2 regions of the Salinibacterium sp. NK8237 genome follow, and region 1 is predicted to be linked to the other one. Evidence: riboswitches for the same ligand, from Rfam matches in the RefSeq annotation. Region 1 holds a riboswitch; the other holds the start of a gene.
What was found. Region 1 has a riboswitch for glycine ahead of I6E56_RS13605 (L-serine ammonia-lyase). Riboswitches for the same ligand answer to the same signal wherever they lie in the genome.

Region 1 (6,542 bases):
TTGTGAGATTCGGTGGTAATCGCGCCGTCTGGCTTCGCGATCGTGAGTGCCGCGCCGCTTCCGGCAGCGGTGTCGCCGCCGCTCGTGGCGCAACCGGTCAGTGCCAGCGCCGCCGCGATGCCGATGGCACCAATGGATGTTCTTAGCCTCATTGCTATTCTCCTTCGTGTGGGTGCACGACTCTGTGCGTGTGAGCATATGACGCCGGGCGTGTCCGAAGGACGACGACGGTGTCGAACTGAATGCGGTTTTACCTTACAATCAAGTAAGTAAGTTAAGCAAGCATCGGTTCAGTCGATCTCGATGCTCGTGCGCGGATATACTTTCATCCGGAAAGCAGCTAAAGGGGATGCGAACCATGGCAGTTAGTCGGCGGCCACCCCGTTCCCGCCCTGAAACGCTCGCTCGGCGCCGTGACATCCTCGATGCCGCGGTCGAAATCTTCGGCAACAAGGGCTTTACTGGCGGAACGCTGCAAGAGATTGCCGATGAAGTGGGCATGACTCACGCCGGAATCCTGCATCACTTTGGTTCAAAGGACAAGCTTCTTCTCGAAGTGCTTGCCCTCCGCGATGAGACAGACGTTGCTGATCTCGACGAGCAACACATCCCGGACGGGATCGCACTATTCCGCCACTTGGTTCGCACGGCGTTTATTAACGAGGGGCGCCCCGGTATCGTTCAGGCCTATGCCGTGCTGTCTGCGGAGTCGGTGACAGACGATCATCCGGGGCGCGATTTCTTCGAGAAGCGGTATGAAGTGCTGCGTGGTGCGGTCTCTGACGCCTTTACGATGGTGTGTGCCGAGCATGGAGTCACCTCGAAAGAAACGATCGCCCTCGCATCTGCCAGCATCTTGGCAGTCATGGACGGGTTGCAAGTGCAGTGGCTTCTCGCCCCTGACACCGTCGAACTCGGTCGAGCATCGGAATTCGCTATTGAAGCGATCGTCGACTCGGTGATTGCGCCGACACGGTCACCGTTGTCCTGACGGACGGCGAACGTGAGCGTAGCGATCCGCTGCGGGCACCGGGTGAGGCGGAGATGCGCTTGTCAGCATCGTCGCCCAGTATGGGGAGTATGAGTTTTGAGCTCCCGCCGCTGCGGAATCCACGACGTACTATTGGCGATCGAACCTTCGACTTCTCGCGCCAGGTTGCGGTGATGGCGATTGTGAATCGCACGCCCGATTCCTTTTATGACGCGGGCACCAATTACGCGCTTGAGGATGCTGTCGCCGCGTCGCTGCAGGCTGTCGAGCAGGGGGCCGATTGGATCGATATCGGCGGCGTACCGTTCGCTCCGGGTGACCCTCTGAGCGTGGAGGAGGAGTGCCAGCGCGTCGTTCCGGTGGTGCAGGCGCTTCGCGAAGCATCCGACGTCGTGATCTCGGTCGACACGTTCCACGCTGAGGTTGCTCGCCGGAGTATCGCGGCCGGTGCCACGGTGATCAATGACACGACAGGCTTGAGCGATCCGGACCTTGCCGGCGTTGTTGCTTCCAGCGATGCATCGCTCATTCTTGTTCATTCGCGTGCGCAGCCACGCACCCAGTTCGCGCGGCCACAGTATGACGACGTGGCGGCAGAGGTGCGAGACTTTCTGCAGAGCCGAGTTGAGCAAGCTCTGGCCGCCGGAGTTGCCGATGATCGGCTCTTCATCGATCCTGGACATGATCTCAACAAGAACACGCTGCACAGCCTCGAACTCACCCGCCGGCTCGACGTCATCACCGAACTCGGGTTGCCGACCCTCGTCGCTCTCTCCAATAAAGATTTCATCGGCGAAGTGCTCGATAAGCCGAAGCGTGAACGGCTAGAAGGTTCGCTCGCAGCCGCCGTGGTATCCATCCTCAACGGCGCGCGGGTGGTGCGGGTGCACGAGGTCGCTGAAACAGTGGCTGCCGTGCGCATGACGGAAGCGATTCTGGGGCTCCGCGAGCCCGCGCTGCTGAAGCACAACATGTCCGACATCAACGAAAGGTAGGCACCGTGGCCGACGCATCCGACATCCATTCCCTCAACGCAGGAGCACCTCTCACCGACGAACAACTTCTCGCGAGTTACGCGGTGGCTGATCGGTCGGTGCCGTGGTTGCGCGCGAACTTCGTGTCGAGCATTGATGGCGCTGCCACCCACGAGGGAGTGTCTGGTGGGCTTGGCACGGACTCAGACGGGCGAGTATTCGGGCTGCTCCGTCGCCTTGCGGATGTCATCGTCGTTGGTGCGGGAACAGTGCGGCAAGAGGGATACCGCAATCTCGCTCTCGACGAGAAGTCTGCAGAGTGGCGGACTTCGCAAGGACTCGCCGCTCAGCCACCGTTTGCCATAGTGACGGCATCCCTGCGGCTGGAGCCGGGAGACTTGGGTAGCTATGCGACGCGCCCCCTCGTGGTGACCACCGAGAGCGCACCCGCGGAGAGCCGTAAACGAATCGAAGAGGTTGCTGACGTGATCATTGCGGGGGATTCTGCCGTAGATACCGTCGAGATGAAACACCTCCTCGCGGAACGCGGGTTGGTTCAGCAGCACAGTGAAGGCGGGCCGACACTCTTCGCGACGATGATTGCTCAGGGCGTTGTTGACGAACTCTGCCTCACCGTGAGTCCGCGACTCGAAGGCGGCTCGGCTCGACGAATCGTGGATGCTGCGGATGCGACACCACAAAACATGTCGCTCGCGCACGCGCTGTCCGCGCCCGATGGAACGCTGCTGCTGCGCTACGTTCGAGCGCGTTAGCTAGTACTCGGCCGCTGCGGTACTTTCGAGCCCGCTAGCACTCGACAACGTTGACGGCGAGACCACCCATCGACGTTTCTTTGTAGCGGGAACTCATGTCTTTGCCGGTCTCGGCCATGGTGATGATGACCTCATCGAGCGAGACGCGGTGCTCGCCATCGCCCCACAACGCCATCTTCGCGGCATTGATCGCCTTCGAGGCAGCAATCGCATTGCGTTCAATGCACGGAATCTGCACGAGTCCACCAATGGGATCGCACGTGAGTCCGAGGTTGTGTTCCATCGCAATCTCGGCCGCATTCTCGACCTGTGCGGGAGTTCCACCGAGAATCTCTGCGAGCCCCGCGGCGGCCATGGAGGAGGCTGAGCCAACCTCGCCCTGACATCCGACCTCGGCTCCCGAGATGGAAGCCATGCGCTTGTAGAGCACGCCCACGGCCGCGCTGGCCAGCAAGAAGCGCACGGTTGCGTCATCCTTCGTCGCCTGGTCGGCGTCTTTCATGCCTGGTGCGTAGTGGGTCGCGTAGAACAGCACGGCCGGGATGATGCCGGCAGCACCGTTGGTGGGGGCAGTGACGACCCGGCCACCCGAGGCATTTTCTTCGTTGACGGCGAGAGCCACAAGGTTGACCCATTCCTGCCAAAAGTTGGGATCGCGGTTGGGGTCTTCTTCGCGCAGGCGTCGGTGCCAGTCGGGGGCCCGGCGACGTACCTTCAAGTTACCGGGCAGGTTGCCGGTGCGTTCAAGGCTATTGTTCTTGCACTCATCCATGACATCGCGGATGTGCAGAAGGCCAGCAACCACCTCAGACTCGGGGCGGCGCGCCAACTCGTTGCGCAACATCACGCCGCTGAAGCTGAGCCCTTCGGCGCGACAGTGCGCGAGCAATTGCGCTGCAGTGCGGAACGGCAGAGGATCAGCCACGGCGGCTGGGCCGCTAGAGGAGCTGCCATCGCGGTTATCGCCCTCGCGATAGATGAAACCGCCGCCGATCGAGAAGTAGGTTGCCTCGAGAATTGCGGCGCCATCCGCATCGTATGCCGCAAAGCGCATGCCGTTCGGATGCCCGTCGAGCACGGTGAGCGGGTGCAGGGCAATATCGGACGCGCGGAACGGCACATCGTGACTCGCGCCCAAGCGCAACACTCCGGATTCTTCGATGCGGGCCAGAATCTGTTCCATCTCCGCGGGGAGAACCTGGTCGGGGAGCTTGCCTTCCAAGCCAATGAGCACCGCGCTCATCGTGCCGTGGCCAGCACCGGTTGCGGCGAGAGAGCCATAGAGGCGAACGCTGAGAGTGGCGACCGAGTCGAGCATCTCGTGTTCGGAAAGATCAGCGGCAAATGACGCAGCCGCGCGCATGGGGCCAACCGTGTGTGAACTGGACGGGCCAATGCCGACCGTGAACAGATCGAAGCTGCTGAGGGGCACCTCTTCGAGCGAGGGCGTTGGTACTTCGGTTCGGGGGGTCAGATTGCGAATGGCCACGGTGACTCCGTTTCTTCACCACACTGCGTCGTGCGGGCGTCGTTGAGTCCTCTCCGCTCTGTATCGGGCCTGAGAGTTTCCGCACGCTTGTGGCGTTGCGTTGCCCCGTCGGCGAGTCGGACAGGGCCGACTACTTTTCAGAGTTGCCTATCCACTGCGGTACTGGGGCCTGAGAGATTCCCGGAGAGGGTTTGCTCCTACGGCGCCAACCATCGATCGGAAGGACTCTCCCGCAGCAGAATGACGGCTGTTCACTTGTGCCATCAGCATACACTTGAGCCTGCCTCGCAGACCCGTCAATCTCGCGCCGGACTGGTGCTCAGTCGAGCGGGCGTTCCGCCACTCAGCGCTGCGAAACGCGCGCTCGTAAAGACCGCTTAGTCCTCGGGGTCTGAGGGATCGATCGGCTCGTGGTGGTCAGCGTTTGTCACTCCACGGCGCCAGTAACCGTCGGCTGTCACTTGCTGCTTGGGAAGGCCTAGCTCACGACGCAGGTAGCGGCGGAGCGGAACCAGAGTTGTCGCTTCTCCCGCAAGGAAAACGAAGGTCGACTCGCCGATTTCGCCGAGCGCGCGCAAGGCGGCTTCCAGCTGACCGAGGCCGTCGCGACGATAGAACCAACCGGCATCCATGCGTGACTTCAGCTCGTCACTGAAGTAGCTCTCAAGGCCTTCGTCGGCGACATCGAACAGGGCGGTGATGTTTACCGAGGTGGGCAGCATATCGATCCAGCGAGAGGCTGCCGGGAACGCAGTCTCGTCCGCGATCAGGATGACGTGGGTTGCACCAACGGGCAGCAGTCGTGATCCCCGCGGACCGGCAATCACGAGGCTGTCGCCAACGGCGGCTTTTCCGGCCCAAGCGGAGGCAGGTCCCTCGTCTCCGTGGACGACGAAGTCGATGTCGAGCTCGTGACGACCAGCATCGCTGCGGAAGCCGAGCGGGGTGTAGTCACGCGAAATAACCTTGCCCTCGCCCTTGGGCTTCTTGATTCCCTCGGCGGTCATCGTGGGTGCAGTGAGCACGCCGGTTGCGGGGTCGGGAAAGAACACCTTGACGTGGTCGGTGGGGCCGCTGCTGACAAATCCGGCGAGTTCATCACCGCGAAGGGTGATGCGCGCTATCGACGGTGCCGGGTGGCTGACGGCGCTGACGGTCACGTGGCGGATGACGAGGGGATGCTTGACGGAGTCACGTTCAATTGTCATAGGCGATGGGCGCGGACGCCAGCTCATTTCACTAAAAGTTAGGCTTACCTAACTACTGTAACCCTCGCTTGCTGGGAGAGCTAGAGTGACGGCGCGGTTTCTGTCGTCGTGATCGAGATCTCGCCCTCAAGTGAGCGATGCACAGGGCACTTATCGGCAATGACGAGAAGCGAAGCACGTTGCTCATCGGTGAGGTCGCCTTCGAACGTGAGCTCACGTGTGAAGTGCTCGACCATTCCCTCGGTCGAGGTGCAGTGCTCGCACGCGGCCGCGTCGATACGCTCGCGACTCAGCCGAACACTGACCGACTTCAACGGCATCTTCTTACGGTCGGCGTACATCCTGATGGTGATGGAAGTGCAGCTTCCGAGCCCGGCCAAGACAAGGTCATAGGGTGCTGGGCCATGGTTTTCGCTTAATGGTGCAGGCTCATCCGAAATAAATTCGTGGCCCGAGGCGAAGACGCGCTGTTCGTAGCGCGCAGGGCCGCTCTCGGTGACGATCACCGAACTGCCGTCCTCAGTGATAGTCGCGCTCGGGCTGGCGACCGCAGCAGTGTTTACGGGAGTGTCGCTCTTCGCCGGCTGAGCAGCTGTGGAGTGGTCGAAAGCGTAGCGGGCCGACCACGCTGCGATGATGCTGGCGGCGAAAGCAGCGTCATCCCGATTGCTCAGCAAATGATCCGCACCATCGAGCGCCACGAAGGACTTGGGATGCTTCGCCGTTTCGAAGATCTCGCGCGCATTGTCGACGCCCACCGTCTGATCGATGGGGGAGTGCATGACCAAAAGTGCGGCATCCAAATCGCGCAGTCGCGCGGACTGAGGCTGGGCAGCAATGTCGTCGAGGAGTTGCTTGCGAATGCGGAACTCGCGGCCGCCCAGCTGAACCATTGCTTCTCCTTCAGCCACGATTTCGGCACTGGCGTGAGAGAAGAGGTTGGAGATGTGGGCGGGATCGCTTGGGCTGCCGAGGGTGACGACAGCACGTGTGGAGGGCACACGATGCGCTGCAGCGAGCACGGCGGCTCCACCGAGGGAGTGCCCGATGAGAATCGTGGGGGCGCGGTAGTTGGTGCCGAGATATTCGGTGGCAGCAACGACATCG
Region 2 (6,542 bases), on a different contig from region 1:
GATGCACTCGTGCGCAACGAGGCCGTTGTCTCCCGCGTAGAGCACCGGGAAGTGCTCGCGTAGGCGCACCGCAATGTAGTTGGCTGAGAGCACAGCGGCACCGGTCGCGGCTTTGAGGCCAGCCGATCCCATCATGCGCACGTAGGCCCACGTGATCGGCAGGATGCTCGGGCTTCCGTAGGGAGCAGCGCTCACCGCTCCCCCAGCGTGAACATACGGACCCGCAGCACCGGTCTGCATGTCGAAAGCCGGATGATGCTGGCTCTGCGCCATGGGGTGGCCAGGCAAGAACTTAGCCAGATGCGCTTTTGCAACAACCGGACCAACACCGGGGCCGCCACCGCCGTGCGGGATGCAGAACGTCTTGTGCAGGTTGAGGTGGCTGACGTCTCCGCCAAAGTCACCGAACCGCGCGTAGCCGAGCAGGGCGTTGAGGTTGGCACCGTCAACGTACACCTGTCCGCCAGCGTCGTGCACGGCCTGCGTGATTTCACGCACTTCGTGCTCGTAGACACCGTGGGTCGAGGGGTAGGTGATCATGAGCGCAGCGATTTCACTCGCGTGCTCGGCGATCTTGGCGCGCAGGTCGTCGAGGTCGACGTTGCCGAGATCATCGCAGGCCACCACGACGACACGCATTCCGGCGAGCATGGCGCTGGCGGCGTTCGTGCCGTGAGCACTCGATGGAATGAGGCAGATCGTGCGTTCCGGATTGCCGTTCGCTCGGTGGTAGCCACGAATCGCGAGGAGCCCCGCGAGTTCGCCCTGGCTTCCGGCGTTCGGCTGCAACGACGCGGTGTCGTAACCGGTGACCTCAGTGAGCCACGACTCGAGGTGCGAAATCATGACGAGATAGCCCGACACATCTTCGGCAGGAGCGAAGGGGTGGATGCCTGCGAACTCCGGCCAGCTCACCGCTTCCATCTCGGTCGCTGCGTTGAGCTTCATCGTGCACGAGCCCAGCGGGATCATGCCGCGGTCGAGCGCGTAATCCTTGTCGGCGAGGTACTTGAGGTAGCGCATCATGCTCGTCTCCGAGCGGTGCGTGTTGAAGACCGGGTGCGTGAGGTACTCGCTCGTGCGGTTGAGCGCCCCCGGGATGGTGGTGTCGTCGGGCGAGTAGCTAAAGAATCCGCCCTCAAGCCCAAATGCATCCGCAAGGTCGTTCTCTTGCGCGGCGAGCATTCCGCCGTAAGGCTGCGTCGATACTTCGTCGAAGCTCAAACGAACAGTGTCAGCATCCACGACATAGAGCAGGATGTCGCTCTCGAGTGCCTTGGCGGCGATAGCTTGCGCCTGGCCCTTTTTCGTCACCGAGAGGGTGTCGAAGAAGGTCTCGTTCTCGACCGTGTAGCCGGCAGCGGTCAAGCGTGCTGCGAACTTGGCGGTGTCGTGGTGGATGCGCTGAGCGATCCGCTTGAGGCCCTGCGGTCCGTGATAAACGGCATACATGGATGCCATGACAGCCAACAAGACCTGAGCGGTACAGATATTCGAGGTCGCCTTCTCGCGGCGGATGTGCTGCTCGCGCGCCTGCAACGAAAGACGGTAGGCGGGGTCGCCAGCGGCATCCTGAGATACGCCGACGAGGCGGCCGGGCAACTGGCGTTCGAGGCCCTTGCGCACCGACATGTAGCCGGCGTGCGGTCCGCCGAAGCCCATCGGCACGCCGAAGCGTTGCGTGGTGCCGACGGCAACATCTGCGCCGAGTTCACCTGGCGACGTGAGAATCGTCAACGCAAGCAGATCAGCGGCAACAACGGCGAGTCCGCCGTGAGCTTTCACTGCAGCGATAACCTCGCTGGAATCCCACACGCGACCAGTTGCGCCCGGGTATTGGATGAGCGCGCCGAAGCACTCCGGCAGCTCAGGGTTCGCACCGAGCGTTGCCAGGTCGATCTCAACAAGCTCAATTCCGAGAGCCTCCGCGCGGTTCGCCAGCAGAGCCTTGGTCTGCGGAAAAGTATCGGCATCCACGATAAACACGGGCGACTCCACGCGAGCCGCACGGCGCGCAAGGAGCATCCCCTCAACAGCGGCGGTGCCCTCATCGAGCATCGACGCGTTCGTCGTGGTCATTCCAGCAAGGTCAGCAACCATCGTCTGGAAGTTGAGGAGAGCCTCAAGGCGACCCTGCGAAATCTCCGGCTGGTACGGCGTGTAGGCCGTGTACCAGCTCGGGTTTTCAAGCACGTTGCGCTTGATCACGGCGGGCGTGATTGTGTCGTAGTAACCGAGACCGATCATGCTGCGACGAATCTTGTTTGCGCCGGCGAGCGCACGCAGTTCGGCGAGCGCCTCACGCTCGGAAGCAGGAGCCGGGATCGTGGAGTTCACGATCGGAGTCTGGTGAATGGCGGGCGGAACCGCGGCATCCACAAGCGATTCGAGGCTGTCGTAGCCGACAGCGGCCAACATGCTGGCCTGGGCTGCGTCATCCGTGCCGATGTGGCGGTCAGCAAACGTGCCGCTGATGAAAGGGTTGGGCATTATTCGCCTGTCAATGCGGTGTATTCGTCGAGGCTGAGCATCGACGGGAGTTCAGTAAATTCGATCTTCACGAGCCAGCCTTCGCCGAAGGGGTCGCTGTTGACGAGTTCTGGGCTGTCGGTGACAGCATCGTTGGATTCGACTACGGTTCCCGCAACGGGAGCGAAGAGTTCGCCCACCGACTTGGTCGACTCGATCTCGCCAACGATCTTGCCCTCAGCGACAGTGGCGCCGACCTTGGGCAGATCAACGAAGACGATGTCGCCCAGCTTGCCTGCCGCGAAGTCGGTGATTCCGACCGTCGCGATGGTGCCGTCGACCAGCACCCATTCGTGCTCGGCGGTGTACTGCAATTCGCTCTTCTCAGCCATGATCAGGCCTCTCTTTTGTAGAAGGGTAGGGAAACAACGGATGCAGCAATGCGACTGCCCCGCACATCAATGTGAAGCTCGGTGCCGACCTCACTCACGTCGGGGTCGACATAAGCCATCGCGATGGGGTGGCCCAGAGTCGGCGACAGAGCGCCGGAGGTGATGACGCCGACCTCGGTGTCGCCGTCGAAGAGCAGGTAGTCAGCGCGACCGGCACGGCGACCCTCGGCAGCGAGACCGACGAGGACGCGAGCACCGGCATCCGGGCCCGCTTCGATCGCGCTGCGACCGACGAAGTCACCTTCTTTGCTGAGAGCAACAACGCGGCCGAGGCCAGCCTGCACGGGGAAGGTGCCGAGGTTGAGTTCGTGTCCATACAGCGGCATGCCCGCTTCGAGGCGGAGAGTGTCTCGGCACGCGAGACCGGCGGGCACGAGGCCGAGCGGTTCGCCGGCAACCGTGAGTGCAGCCCAGAGGGCGGCCGCGGCATCCACGTGAATGTACAGTTCGAAGCCGTCTTCGCCCGTGTAGCCGGTGCGACCGATGATGAGGTCGGTGCCGTTGAAGGTTGCTGCGGTTTCGCGGTAGTACTTGAGTTCGTCGAGGGGCGTTGCGAAGTCGCCGAGACCGGCGGTCGCTTCGAGGATGGCGCGCGAAACGGGGCCCTGAACGGCGATGAGCGCGTAGTCGTCGCTCTCGTCGGTGACCGTGACATCGAAGTCTGCGGCACGCTCGGTGAGAGCAGTTGCGGCAGCGAAACGGTTGCCAGCGTTGGCCACGACGAGGAAATGGTCGTCGGCGAGGCGATAGGTGACGAGGTCATCGATGATGCCACCCGCCTCATTGAGCAACAGGCTGTACTTGGCTTGAGCCAAGGCAATACCCGAGAGCTTGCCCGCGAGCGCGTAGTCGAGGTACGCGCCAGCGTCAGCGCCGCGCACGTGAATCTCGGCCATGTGCGAGATGTCGAAAATGCCGGCAGCGGTGCGCACGGCATGGTGCTCGGCGAGGTCGGAGCTGTACCGCACCGGCATCATCCAGCCAGCGAAATCGGTGAACGCAGCACCGAGTTGCTCATGGATGCTGTGCAGCGGCGAATACCTCACCGCGGTGGGCGAAGATTTAGCGTATGAAGCTTCAGAACTTGATACATCGGTCACGGAGTTCTCCTGGCGCATGGGCTAGTGAATAGAACTCCCCCTCTGTGATGAGCCTGAGAGCTTCACACGCTAAACGCTAGCGAGCTTTCACCGTCGGCGGAACCTCAGGGTGATGCGAGGTTCTCTTTCCAGAGTGGCCAGTGCGGTGCGGTACGTGAACCTGAGAGATTGGCGGGGAGGCTTGCTCCTTCGGTGCCGGCCTGGCGCTTGCCAATTTCAGTTGACTAGCGCTGGGTGCCCGGCTCTCCCGCATCGTGTTGCGGCCCGATGTTCAGTTGTGAGTTCAGCATAGCAATGCGGGGCGGATGCTCGCGCCGATGAGCACGCCGCGAGCGGGTGATTCGTGCCCTTTCAGCCGACTGGCGCTCCAGTGGTCTACAGCGGCGGCGCGGCTGGCCGTCGAAAGCAGGGTTACAGGAGCGCTGAGCTGAGCAACAAACTGGTCTCGCTGTTCACGACACCCTCCACATTGCGCATGCGGGCCAGCACCCGGTCAAAGTTGCTCAGGCTGTCCGTGCGAATGTCGGCCACGAGATCCCAGGCGCCGTTGGTGGTGTGAAGTTCGCGGATCTCGGGCAGGCCGCGGAGCTGGCTGATCACGGCATCCGTCGATCGCCCTTCTACCTCGATGAAGGCAACTGCCCGAATAAACGAGGGATCGCGATCTTCTCGAATACGGATAGAAAAACCGAGCACGGTGCCGTTGCTTACGAGGCGATCAATACGGCTCGTGACAGTCGCACGCGTGACGTTAAGGCGACGCGAGAGGCTCGCTACCGACTCTCGCGCATCGGCCCTCAGCGCGGCTAAAAGGCGGCGATCGAGATCATCTAAGTCAGACATGTACAAACTGTACATTTCGGCCCCGCATTATGCATAGTTATTGGCCGAAAATAGGGTTGACTGAGAGTTGTAGGTACATAGTGCATATTCGTAACGTAGGAAGCACTAATACCGCAACGAAAGGAGTGACCATGGTTCACTACGTAGACGTCAACAACATGCGCCGCTGGATTGCCGACACCGGCATCGAGCCAATCATTATGGGCATCGTGGGTTACCTCGAGCAGGATTATGCCAAGTGGCCTCAGTTCGACAAGTCACCTCGCGTTGCCGCTCATTCCCCTGAAGGCGTCATCGAATTGATGCCAACAAGTGATGGCGAAACGTATGGCTTCAAGTACGTCAACGGACACCCTTCGAACCCCGCACTGGGCTTTCAGACCGTCACCGCGCTCGGCATGCTTGCCCGCGTCGACAACGGCTACCCCACGTTCTTCTCGGAGATGACCCTCCTCACGGCACTGCGCACCTCTGCGACGTCTGTCATGGCAGCGCGTGCTCTGGCCCGCCCCGACTCCAGCGTTCTTGCCCTCATCGGCACCGGCACCCAGTCTGAGTTCCAGGCACTCGGCTTCCGCGCCGGTCTCGGCATCACGAGCCTGCGTGTGTGGGACACCGACCCTGCAGCGATGGACAAGTTCATTCGCAATGTGGAGCCGCTCGGTTTCGACATCGTGCGCGCAACCTCAGCAGCAGACGCTGTTGCTGGCGCCGACATCGTCACCACCTGCACCGCAGACAAGAAGAACGCGACGATCCTCACCGCCGACATGATCGAGCCCGGCATGCACCTCAACGCCATCGGCGGAGACTGCCCGGGCAAGACAGAACTCGAAGAGGCCATCGTGCGCAACTCGACCGTGTTCGTCGAGTTCCCCGAGCAAACCCGCATCGAGGGCGAAATTCAGCAGGTCGAAGCGGACTCCCCCATCACCGAGCTGTGGGAAGTTCTCGCCGGAACCGCCACTGGACGCAGCTCCGCTGAGGAAGTGACGCTCTTCGACTCCGTCGGCTTCGCGATCGAAGACTTCTCCGCGCTGCGTTACGTCTTCGACGCTGTTCGTGACACCGACTATGCGACAAACCTTGACCTGATTGCCGACCCGGCTGACCCCAAGGATTTGTTCTCGCTCGTGTCGCGCGTTCCTGCACTGACCGCGTAGACCGCCAATGAGCGTTCAGGCCCCAACGGCCGCTGTCCTCATCCGCCCGCACCGTTTCACACCGAACAGCCAAACGGCGGGCGATAACGCATTCCAATCGACTGACCCCAGCCGCACTCCGGATGAGATCGCTCGCGCCGCGTACGACGAATCCACCCAGGTGGCCGAGACGTTGCGCGACGCGGGCGTCAACATCCACGTGTTTGAGGATGAGGAGAGCACGCGCCCCGATAGCGTGTTCCCGAACAACTGGTTCTCGACGCACAGTGGTGGCCGGGTTGCGGTGTATCCGATGTTCGCTCCGAACCGGCGCACCGAGCGACGCACCGATGTCATTGAGATGCTGAAGCATGATTTTCGGGTGCAGGATGTCGTCGACTATTCCGGGCTAGAGCACGACGGAATCTACCTTGAGGGCACCGGAGCTATGGTCATCGACCACACCAACCGAGTGGCGTATGCGGCAGAATCGCACCGCGCCAACCCGCTTGCGTTGGAGCGGTTCTGCGCATCCT

Region 2: another riboswitch for glycine. It lies ahead of gcvT (glycine cleavage system aminomethyltransferase GcvT); the one in region 1 lies ahead of I6E56_RS13605 (L-serine ammonia-lyase).

The regions. Positions count from the first base shown of each region.
Region 1 covers NZ_JADYWE010000003.1:9,474-16,015, forward strand. The annotation lists gene I6E56_RS13585 (ABC transporter substrate-binding protein) at 1-152, opposite strand, end outside; gene I6E56_RS13590 (TetR/AcrR family transcriptional regulator) at 359-991, shown strand; gene folP (dihydropteroate synthase) at 1,081-1,986, shown strand; gene I6E56_RS13600 (pyrimidine reductase family protein) at 1,992-2,738, shown strand; gene I6E56_RS13605 (L-serine ammonia-lyase) at 2,773-4,227, opposite strand; glycine riboswitch at 4,375-4,470, opposite strand; gene I6E56_RS13610 (siderophore-interacting protein) at 4,605-5,435, opposite strand; gene I6E56_RS13615 (alpha/beta fold hydrolase) at 5,516-6,542, opposite strand, start outside.
Region 2 covers NZ_JADYWE010000002.1:510,957-517,498, reverse strand. The annotation lists gene gcvP (aminomethyl-transferring glycine dehydrogenase) at 1-2,490, opposite strand, end outside; gene gcvH (glycine cleavage system protein GcvH) at 2,490-2,861, opposite strand; gene gcvT (glycine cleavage system aminomethyltransferase GcvT) at 2,864-4,021, opposite strand; glycine riboswitch at 4,160-4,281, opposite strand; gene I6E56_RS12805 (Lrp/AsnC family transcriptional regulator) at 4,433-4,864, opposite strand; gene I6E56_RS12800 (ornithine cyclodeaminase) at 4,996-6,027, shown strand; gene ctlX (citrulline utilization hydrolase CtlX) at 6,035-6,542, shown strand, end outside.